Regions from separate parts of the Agrobacterium bohemicum genome, predicted to be linked through region 1. Evidence: predicted binding sites of a transcription regulator. Region 1 holds the regulator's gene; the other holds the start of a gene.
The links. Region 1 encodes PhoB, which activates phosphate uptake and scavenging genes when phosphate is short. Its sites were predicted from a motif close to TGTCATNNANCTGTCAT; they were not measured.

Region 2: a site for PhoB is predicted at 3,705-3,721, ahead of ATO67_RS13345 (alkaline phosphatase). Genes of this name have one in related genera too.

Annotation. Positions count from the first base shown of each region.
Region 1 is NZ_KQ961028.1:243,502-248,420, forward strand. Features, by position in the region: gene ATO67_RS11900 (DUF6481 family protein) at 1-235, opposite strand, end outside; gene ATO67_RS11905 (hypothetical protein) at 272-493, opposite strand; gene ATO67_RS11910 (cold-shock protein) at 724-933, opposite strand; gene ATO67_RS23110 (hypothetical protein) at 1,512-1,658, shown strand; gene phoB (phosphate regulon transcriptional regulator PhoB) at 1,665-2,348, opposite strand; gene phoU (phosphate signaling complex protein PhoU) at 2,381-3,097, opposite strand; gene pstB (phosphate ABC transporter ATP-binding protein PstB) at 3,181-3,996, opposite strand; gene pstA (phosphate ABC transporter permease PstA) at 4,012-4,919, opposite strand, start outside.
Region 2 is NZ_KQ961029.1:239,127-244,045, reverse strand. Features, by position in the region: gene ATO67_RS13360 (FtsX-like permease family protein) at 1-648, opposite strand, end outside; gene ATO67_RS13355 (ABC transporter ATP-binding protein) at 650-1,330, opposite strand; gene ATO67_RS13350 (hypothetical protein) at 1,333-1,779, opposite strand; gene ATO67_RS13345 (alkaline phosphatase) at 1,890-3,647, opposite strand; gene dnaK (molecular chaperone DnaK) at 4,002-4,919, shown strand, end outside.

The DNA.
Region 1 (4,919 bases):
GCGCAGCTTCAGCTTCGAGGCGAAGTTTTTCTTCACGCTTCTGCGCATCTCTTTCGGCCTGACGCGCTCTGCGTGCTTCGGCAACAGCAATCTGCTCTGCCTGCTTGGCTTCGAGTGTCGGTGCGGCAGCTTCCTTTGCTTCACGATAGGCCTTCAAAAGAGCGGCCTTCGCGTCGGCCGCGGCGCCGCGACGTTCGGAAACTTCGTTGTTCTTGATATTTCTAGTGTTTCTCAAATCTCTATTCCAGTTGATGCGTCATGCCGACCGGGGTCAGGATTTTTTGGCGCGTTTCGTTGGGATGACTGCGGGTTTCATGCTGTCGTCAAGTTCTTTCGCAAGGCGCGCTTCACGCAGCCTGATGGTCTTTTCGTCGCGAGCCTGGGCAATGGAGTTGAGTTCATCAACCGCACGACCGCGTGCAAAAAACTGCGATTGCGTAGCGCCGAAAGCGATTTCGGCCTGCTTGCGAGATTTGCTGTGAGCGTCAGACATGGAGTTCCCTTCCTATCGCATCGCACTGAAAATCGGAATCGATTTTTTAAAAAGGACGATACGCAGATTTATTGCTCGAAGCGTATTCGTGCATCTCGACGATGCAATACGTTCAAGCGTTTGGCCGTCGAGCGGCACAAAAAAAGGCCAGGCAACCTGCCTGACCTCGATTGGTCTCATGCTTTCAACAATGCCAGTACATCCGTGGTCAATGGAAAGCAGAGTCCGTATTATACAGCCTGCAGGTTGCAAGCAGACATTTTGCCCGACTTGTTGTCGCGCTCAAGGTCGTAGCTCAGCTTCTGGCCTTCAACGATTTCGCGCATACCTGCACGCTCTACAGCGGAGATGTGTACGAATGCGTCTGTGCCGCCGTTGTCAGGCTGAATGAAGCCGAAGCCCTTGGTGGAGTTAAACCATTTTACTGTGCCTGTGGTCATAATGAACCCTTTCAAAGCATAAGAGATAGATCGCAGAACTTGCGTCCCGCGTGCGATTATAGCGATTTTTTTGAAGGAAAGGGTTAGTTCAAAACGCGGTGCTAATCGCGCGGCAACCAAAGCTCAGCAAGCAAAATATCGATATGACATTGATAGACGTTTATCGTCGGATAGTCAAACTTTAATTTTGAGATAATGACATCGACTACCGATGGCGCTGCTCGAAGGGTACGTTTGGTGCATGCTGGCAGTTGGCTTTTATATCAGAAAGAGGTGCCCCTGGACCCAATCGACGTCTTGGAAAAATATATCTCAGACATATGGTCCAAAGTTATTGAAGCTCCTTTTCTATCCATCTCCCGTCGGTCTTGTGGAGATGGAAGGGTATACGTTGAGTGGGCCAATAATCACTATTGGCTCATCTGTGAAGAGCGCGGCAAGGAATACTGGCGCAGGGAAGCCGAGGACATCGATGATGCCGCATTCGAGTTGAATTCGACAGAACTTATGATGCACGCAATCAAAAAGGAGCGCTCTTTACGTCCCGCAAAAGTGTCCTACCATCTCGTTGGAACTGGATGTACCTGGACATCGAAATGATGGGCGCGATGAAAACGAGTTATGGAATTCGAGCAAAACAGCGCTACGTCGAAGTTTTGCAGCGCGCGCGCCTGAGCCAAGAAGAAAGACTTTACGCGCGCTACCCAATCAATCTGGAAGTCTGATATCTATCAGGCTTCCATAGAGTATCCCGCGCCGCGCACGGTGCGGATAACATCCTGCATATTGGAGAAGTTGAGCGCCTTGCGCAGGCGGCCGACGTGGACGTCCACGGTGCGTTCATCCACATAGATGTCGTGACCCCAGACGCCGTCGAGAAGCTGAGAGCGCGAGAAAACACGACCGGGAGACACCATCAGGAATTCCAGCAGGCGGAATTCGGTTGGTCCGAGCCGCACTTCACGGGTCTTGCGGTGAACCCGGTGGGTTTCCCGGTCCAACTCGATATCCCCGCATTTCAGCACCGAAGACAGGACTTCGGGACGAGCGCGGCGCAGCATGGCCTTGACGCGGGCCATCAGTTCCGGCGTTGAAAATGGCTTGACCACATAGTCGTCGGCACCGGTGGCCAGACCACGCACACGTTCGCTTTCCTCACCACGTGCCGTCAACATGATGATCGGGAGGCGTTCGGTTTCAGGACGCATTCTCAGACGGCGGCAAAGCTCGATGCCGGAAACGCCCGGCAGCATCCAGTCCAGGATCAAAAGATCCGGCGTGCGCTCCTGCAAGCGGATTTCCGCTTCGTCGCCACGCGGGATCGTGTCCACGTCGTAACCTTCGGATTCCAGATTGTAGCGAAGAAGAACGCTCAACGCCTCTTCATCTTCGACAACTGCTATTTTCGGCACCATGGCTAAGGGACTCCGCCAGTCTTATAGGGAATTCACTCGGTTACTGCACCGAGCGTGTTGGAACTGTCGTCCTTGGGACGCTCGCCTTCCGGCTGGCTACCGGTGGCCATGTAGTAGATGGTCTCCGCGATGTTCGTGGCATGATCGCCAACACGCTCTATGTTCTTGGCACAGAACAGAAGATGCGTGCAGGTGGTAATGTTGCGCGGATCTTCCATCATATATGTCAGCAACTCGCGAAACAGCGAGGTGTACATCGCGTCGATTTCCTCGTCGCGCTCGCGGATGGTCTGTGCCTTTTCCGCCGAACGGGTGGAATAGACGTCCAGAACGTCTTTCAGCTGCACCAGCGCCAGTTCGGACAGATGCTCGAGACCGCGCGCCAGCTTGCGAGGAACGCCGGTTCCGGCAACCGCTATAACGCGCTTGGCCGTGTTCTTGCCGAGGTCGCCGACGCGCTCCAGATCGGCAGCGATGCGCAGCGAGCCAATGATTTCGCGAAGGTCGGCTGCCATAGGCTGGCGCTTGGCAATGGTGACGATGGCCTTGTCGCCGATTTCGCGTTCGGCGTTGTCAAGGATCGTGTCATCCGAGATGACCTTCTGGGCCAGGGCTGCGTCGGAATTGACGAGGGCGCGCACGGCATCCGCGCACATCTGCTCCGCCAGACCGCCCATTTCGGCGATACGGCGGGTCAGGAACTTCAGCTCTTCATCGTAAGCGGACATGATATGCGAGTGGGTCGGCATGTTCTACTCTCCAGTTTCGGTGCGATTCCGCAAGCCCAGCCGGGCTCAAGCGGTTTGCGCTGATGTTGTGAACCAACGGCAGATCAGCCGAAGCGGCCCATGATGTAGTCCTGCGTACGCTGGTCATCCGGGTTGGTGAACATCTTGTCGGTGTCATTTTCTTCCACCAGATGGCCGAGGTGGAACATGGCCGTGCGCTGAGATACGCGGGCGGCCTGCTGCATAGAGTGCGTCACGATAACGATCGTATAGTTGGCGCGCAGCTCGTGGATCAATTCCTCGACCTTGGCAGTCGCAATCGGGTCCAGCGCCGAGCATGGCTCATCCATCAGGATGACTTCAGGCGAAACGGCAATGGCGCGGGCGATGCAAAGACGTTGCTGCTGGCCACCGGAAAGACCGGTACCGGATTCGTGCAGGCGATCCTTTGCTTCGTTCCACAGGCCGGCCTTTTGCAGGCTGGCTTCGACGATCTGGTCCATATCAGCCTTGCTGCGGGCAAGACCGTGGATGCGTGGGCCGTAGGCGATGTTTTCATAGATCGTCTTCGGGAATGGGTTCGGCTTCTGGAACACCATGCCGACGCGCGCGCGCAACTCAACTACGTCGATCGCGGGATCGTAGACATCGTCCTCATCGAGCGTGATCTTGCCGGTGACGCGGCAACCGTCGATCGTGTCGTTCATGCGGTTCAGCGTCCGCAGGAAAGTAGACTTTCCACAACCGGATGGCCCGATCAAAGCTGTTACCGTGTTTTCGCGAACGTTGAGGTTCACATCGTAAAGGGCGCGTTTCTCGCTATAATAGACAGAAACGTCCTTGCCGATCATCTTGTACGAAACTTCATTCATTTTCTTGTCCAGCGCCTTTTCAACTGCTGCTTCCGACAACATGTTCATAGCTTTCAAGCTCCTCTACCAGCGCCGTTCAAAGCGGCGACGCAACAGAATTGCGCCAACATTCATGACGATGAGGAACATAAGCAGGATGATAATAGCGCCGGATGTTCTTTCGACAAAGGCACGTTCTGCTTCGTTCGCCCACATGTAAATCTGCACCGGCAGGGCCGTAGACGGGTCCATGGGTGTTGTCGGATAGTTCGTGACGAAGGCGACCATGCCGATCAGAAGCAATGGCGCGGTTTCACCGAGAGCATGCGCCAGGCCGATGATCGTGCCGGTCAGAATGCCGGGCATGGCAAGCGGCAGGACATGGTGGAAAATGGTCTGCATTTTCGACGCGCCAAGGCCAAGAGCCGCGGCACGGATGGAGGGTGGCACTGCCTTCAGCGCCGCGCGGGTGGCGATGATGATGGTTGGCAGAGTCATCAGGGTCAGAACCAGACCGCCAACCAGCGAGGCCGAGCGTGGAAAGCCCATGAAGTTGATGAAGACCGACAGACCAAGCAGACCGTAAACAATCGAGGGAACGGCAGCCAGGTTGTTGATGTTGACCTCGATGAGATCCGTCAGGCGGTTCTTTGGCGCAAACTCTTCCAGATAGATGGACGCTGCGACACCGATGGGCAGAGACAGAACCAGCACGATCAGCATCATGTAGAACGAGCCGATGAGAGCAACGCCAACGCCAGAGGCTTCCGGACGGCTGGATGCGCCGTTGAAGAAGATGCCGGTGTTGAACTGCTTGGCAATCTGGCCAGCATCGGTGAGTTGCTTGACCCAGGCGAGTTGCTGATCGGATATCCGACGGTTCTGTTCATTGACAGTCAGATCGACCTGGCCCTTGAAGGCGCTGTCGAGATCGCCCGACGCCAGAAGGGAGACGGTGCGTGTTGTGCCGATGATGCTTGGATCATTGACGA
Region 2 (4,919 bases), on a different contig from region 1:
CTCACCCTCTGCTTCATGGGCGTGGTCGTGACCATCCTCATGCGCTTCCATGCCGTGAATGTGCCAGACAGAGCTGATCGGCACCAGAATGGCGCGGTCCCATGGCGTGCCTGTGGGCTTCAGGCGACCCTGAACGTGATAGACGATCTCGGTATGGGTATGACCACCTTCTTCCGCCGTTCCATGCATCGGCTTGATTTCCGCGCCGATGGGCAGATCGACCGCAGAACCGATAACGGCGTCTTCCCCGTCGGCAAAGCCTTGCCCCTCCAAGAAGCCACCTGAGGTGTTGTCGATTAGCGACGTCGTCGTTCCGACAATTGGATAGCCGGCAAAGGAATCTCCGAAACCCACTGGCCCTGCCCATGCAACGCGCGGGTCTTTGGCCAAGGACGCCAGCGTTTCGCCACTGACCAGCGGCAGAGGTGCGGCTTGAAGGAAGACCGAGGACAAGACTAGCTGCGTTTCGCTGCCCGCCGCGCCGATGACGAGGTCGAATTTATCTGCCGCGCGCGCCGTCCCCAGGCGCAATGCACGTTCCTGCAAGGTGACAGTGACGCCGAGGGCCGTTGCCAGGGAAACCAGCAAGACGACGACCAGAGAACCGGCCCAGAGGCGCTTCAGATCGGACAGGATAAAACGGATCATATCAAAGGTTCCCGGCAATGTCGGTCATGATACGGCCATTGCCAAGTTCCAGACGGCGGTCGAGGCGCTGCGCCAACAGCCTGTCATGGGTGATGACGATGAGCGTCGTGCCTTCGGCCCGCGCCAGATCGACCAGCATGCGACCGATGGCCTCGCCATTGTCGGGGTCCAAACTTGCGGTGGGCTCATCGGCGACAATGACACCGGGCTTTCGCAGAAGCGCGCGCGCAATTGCCACGCGCTGCATCTCGCCCCGCGACATGGTGTTTATATTCTGATCGGGCCTACCTAGACCGGTTTTTTCAAGCAATTCGGCTGCACGTTTGCCATAGCCACCAGACATGGCGCGACTGAGATGAACTGGCAACAGGACGTTTTCAATCGCGGACAGGCCGGGCAGAAGATGAAACTCCTGCATGACAAGCCCGACATTTTCGCCCCGCCAGCGGTCGCGTCTGGTCTCGCTTAATCCGGCAATGTCCTGATCACCCCAGACCACCTTTCCCTCACGCACCCGTTCCAGACCGGTGATGATATTGACGAAGGTGCTTTTGCCGGAACCGGATGGGCCCGTTATCGCGACCATCTCTCCGGCTGCGACAGTCAAAGCATCGATATGCAACACGGGCGCAGCGAGCCCGGCGTAGGAGACGGTGAGACCGGAGATGGTTAGAGACAGCATGTTCAAGACACCGAATATTGAGCATCTCTGATGCGCACGAGGCTAACGAAACCCGTCTCCGGGTCGGTCCATGAACCGTGCTCCAAAGTTCCGGTCACTTCGATCGTCGTGCTGGGCTGCACGAAGGTCTGTTTTTCCGAGAGGTAGACGACGACGATATTATCCGGCCAGTCGGAATCCGACGAACAGAACGGACAAAGCGCCATCGGGATTTCTGTCAGCACAAAGAATGCAGCTTCGGCTTTCAGGGGCGGAGCCATGAAGCCCTTCATGCGGATTTCCCTGCCGCTCAATTGCTTCAGTTTATCGGAATACTCCAGACCCAACACGCCGATCTTGCCATACATCTCATCGAAGGTCAGCGGCGACGGCGCTGCAAATGACTGCCGTGCGCTGAGTGAAAACACAGCTAGGCTGGCGAGTTGAAGCGACTGTCTGCGTGTGAGCATGCGGGAACGGTGCGCCATGACGATCTCCGATTCGACCTGTCCGGGTTCTTCTAAACGATGCAATCCGGCCCGCTGTTTGCGAGCCGGATCACGATCAGTCAGTGCAGTGTTTACTGCGTCTGCTTTGTGCCGAGGGCGAAGGTATCGGCCAGCACGCGGTACACGTCGCTCTGTTCCATGTAGCCCTTGAACTCTTCTGAGCCTGGGCCTGTGGACTGAAGAACGATATCATCAACGGCGTGAACGCCGCTATCACCGTCCTTTGGAATGTTACCCTGCACGAAAACGGCGCCGGGTACGTTCTTGTAGGCTTCGTTGGCGATGTATTCCTTCTTCTCGTTCTGGATGGCCGGAACGAAAGGACCGTCCATCTTGGGACGGAATGTTTCGTAATGGTCAGGACCATTATTGGCGTTCAGGAACAGGCGGCGGGTAACATCGACACGGTCAGGATAACCGTCGCCATCCTTGTCTTCGTAGTTCGGAAAGCCGGCTTCGGCGTAGGTACCGACCTTGGCGCGCATTTCATCGCCCGGCTTTTCGTCATCGACGGTGCCGATGATGGAGACGCCATGGGTGTGGTCGCCGGTGACGACGATCAGCGTATCCGGGTTCTTCGCCGCGAATTCGCGGGCAACGCCGACGGCCTTGTCGAACTCGATGGTTTCGATGACGGCGCGATCCCAGTCCAGCGGATGGGACATTTTATCGATGTTGGCAGCTTCGACCATCAGGAAAAAGCCGTCCTGATTTTTCGACAGTTCACCGAGGGCCGCCTTGGTCATATCGACCAGACCGGGCTGATTTGGAAACTTGTCGACCGTGCCCTTCTTAAGGAAGTTGCGGTCGAGCAGCGTATCCATGTTGCTGGTGTGAAACAGGCCAAGGAGCTTTCCGGTGTTTGAACCTTCAGCTTTTTCAAGCTCGCTCTTGTCGGTGGCCAGCGTGTAACCGGCCTCCTTGAAAAGCTTGATATAGTCCTTGTCATCCTTGCGCTTGGAACCGGGAGTGTCCTTACCCAGGAAGTACGCCGAACCACCGCCCAGAACTACGTCTGGCTTGACGTCGAACATCATGCCTGTGATCTCGGCCTTGTCGGCGCGCTTGCGGGTATGGGAAACGACAGCGGCTGGCGTCGCATCCTGCAATTCGGACGTCGTGACGATGCCGATCGACTTTTTCGTCTGGCGGCGAAGGGCTTCAGCCAGCGTTTCGACCTTCGGGTCGTCAAGGCTAGAAGGTGTGCGGTCACCATAGACGCCAAGCGCGTTCACGGCGGTCTTGTGACCCGTCATGTAAGCCGACATGGTGTTGGCACTGTCGGTAGCGACAGCTTCTGTCGACGATGTGCCGATGAACGCCATATGGTCCATCTCGTCCATGTTGAGGCGGCCGTTCGCCTTACCTTCGGTCATGCCCTTGGACACGATGCGGGCAGCCGTACGGTGCGCAACGGAAAGGCCGTCACCCAACAGGAAGATAACGTTCTTAGCTTTTGGTGCTTCACCGGTGCCGTAAACAGTCCATGTGACGTTTTTCGTCTCGGCGCCAGCAGAAACCTCAACTTTGTAATCGCCAGCCTGTGAAATCTTCAGCCCGCGCAATGTGACGGCAGAACCGAGGACCTTGTCTTCTTTGCCCTTTTCTTCCGCTGTGAATATGACGTCGGAACCGAAGACCGTCTTGTAATCCTGGCCATTGACGGTGATCTTGACGTCCTCAGGCTTTACGACGCTCTTGAACTCTACCTTGAAATCAAAAGGGGAGCCGGTGAGAATCGTCGCACGATCAAGGGGATAAACGGTCGCAGCGTGTGCTGTACCGGCAAGAATGGTGGTGGCAACGAATGCAGCATAAAGTTTGCGCATGATAACCTCTATGGCGTTATGTTTTATGGAAATGCTTCCCGCCTATAGGCATCACGCATGACAGAGACATGACGATTAACGCGAATCTGTTGGACTCATGCAACCTGGTTGTCTGGCGATCTTGGGGCATACGGAGTGGCTGTGACGCCCCGTATGTTTTTTCTGAAGCTGCATTTCTTGATTTTTGCAGCGATGGACACATCTATCTGCCTTGCAGCGGGAAAAATCGCTCCTTATATACCCCCCAGAACAGCATTGAAGAATGCTGCACAAACACGAAGACCATCCAAGTCAAGGAGTTGTCAGTGGAATGCCTCACGGGGTTCCGACAGCTCGCTTCAAGGAGAGAAGAAAATGGCAAAAGTAATCGGTATCGACCTTGGCACGACCAACTCCTGCGTCGCAGTGATGGACGGCAAGGATATTAAAGTTATTGAAAACGCCGAAGGCGCGCGCACGACCCCGTCCATGGTTGCGTTCAGCGATGATGGCGAGCGTCTGGTCGGTCAGCCTGCGAAGCGTCAGGCTGTTACCAACCCTACCAACACATTGTTTGCCGTAAAGCGCCTTATCGGTCGCCGTTACGAAGACCCGACTGTCGGCAAGGACAAGGCTCTTGTTCCGTTCGAGATCGTCAAGGGTGACAATGGCGATGCCTGGGTTCAGGCGCAGGGCAAGGGTTATTCCCCTTCGCAGATTTCCGCCATGATCCTTCAGAAGATGAAGGAAACGGCTGAATCCTACCTCGGCGAAAAGGTCGAGAAGGCCGTTATCACGGTTCCCGCCTACTTCAACGACGCACAGCGCCAAGCCACCAAGGATGCTGGCCGCATTGCTGGTCTTGAGGTTCTGCGCATCATCAACGAGCCGACGGCTGCTGCTTTGGCATATGGCCTCGACAAGAAGGAAGGCAAGACGATTGCCGTGTACGACTTGGGCGGCGGCACCTTTGATATTTCCGTTCTGGAAATCGGCGATGGCGTTTTTGAAGTGAAGTCCACCAATGGCGATACGTTCCTTGGCGGTGAAGACTTCGACATGCGTCTGGTCGAGTATCTGGCTGGTGAATTCAAGAAGGACCAGGGCATTGACCTCAAGGGCGACAAGCTTGCGCTTCAGCGTCTGAAGGAAGCCGCTGAAAAGGCGAAGATCGAACTGTCGTCGTCGCAGCAGACCGAAATCAATCTCCCGTTCATCACCGCAGATGCAACCGGTCCAAAGCACCTGACACTGAAGCTGACTCGAGCCAAGTTCGAAAGCCTTGTGGACGAT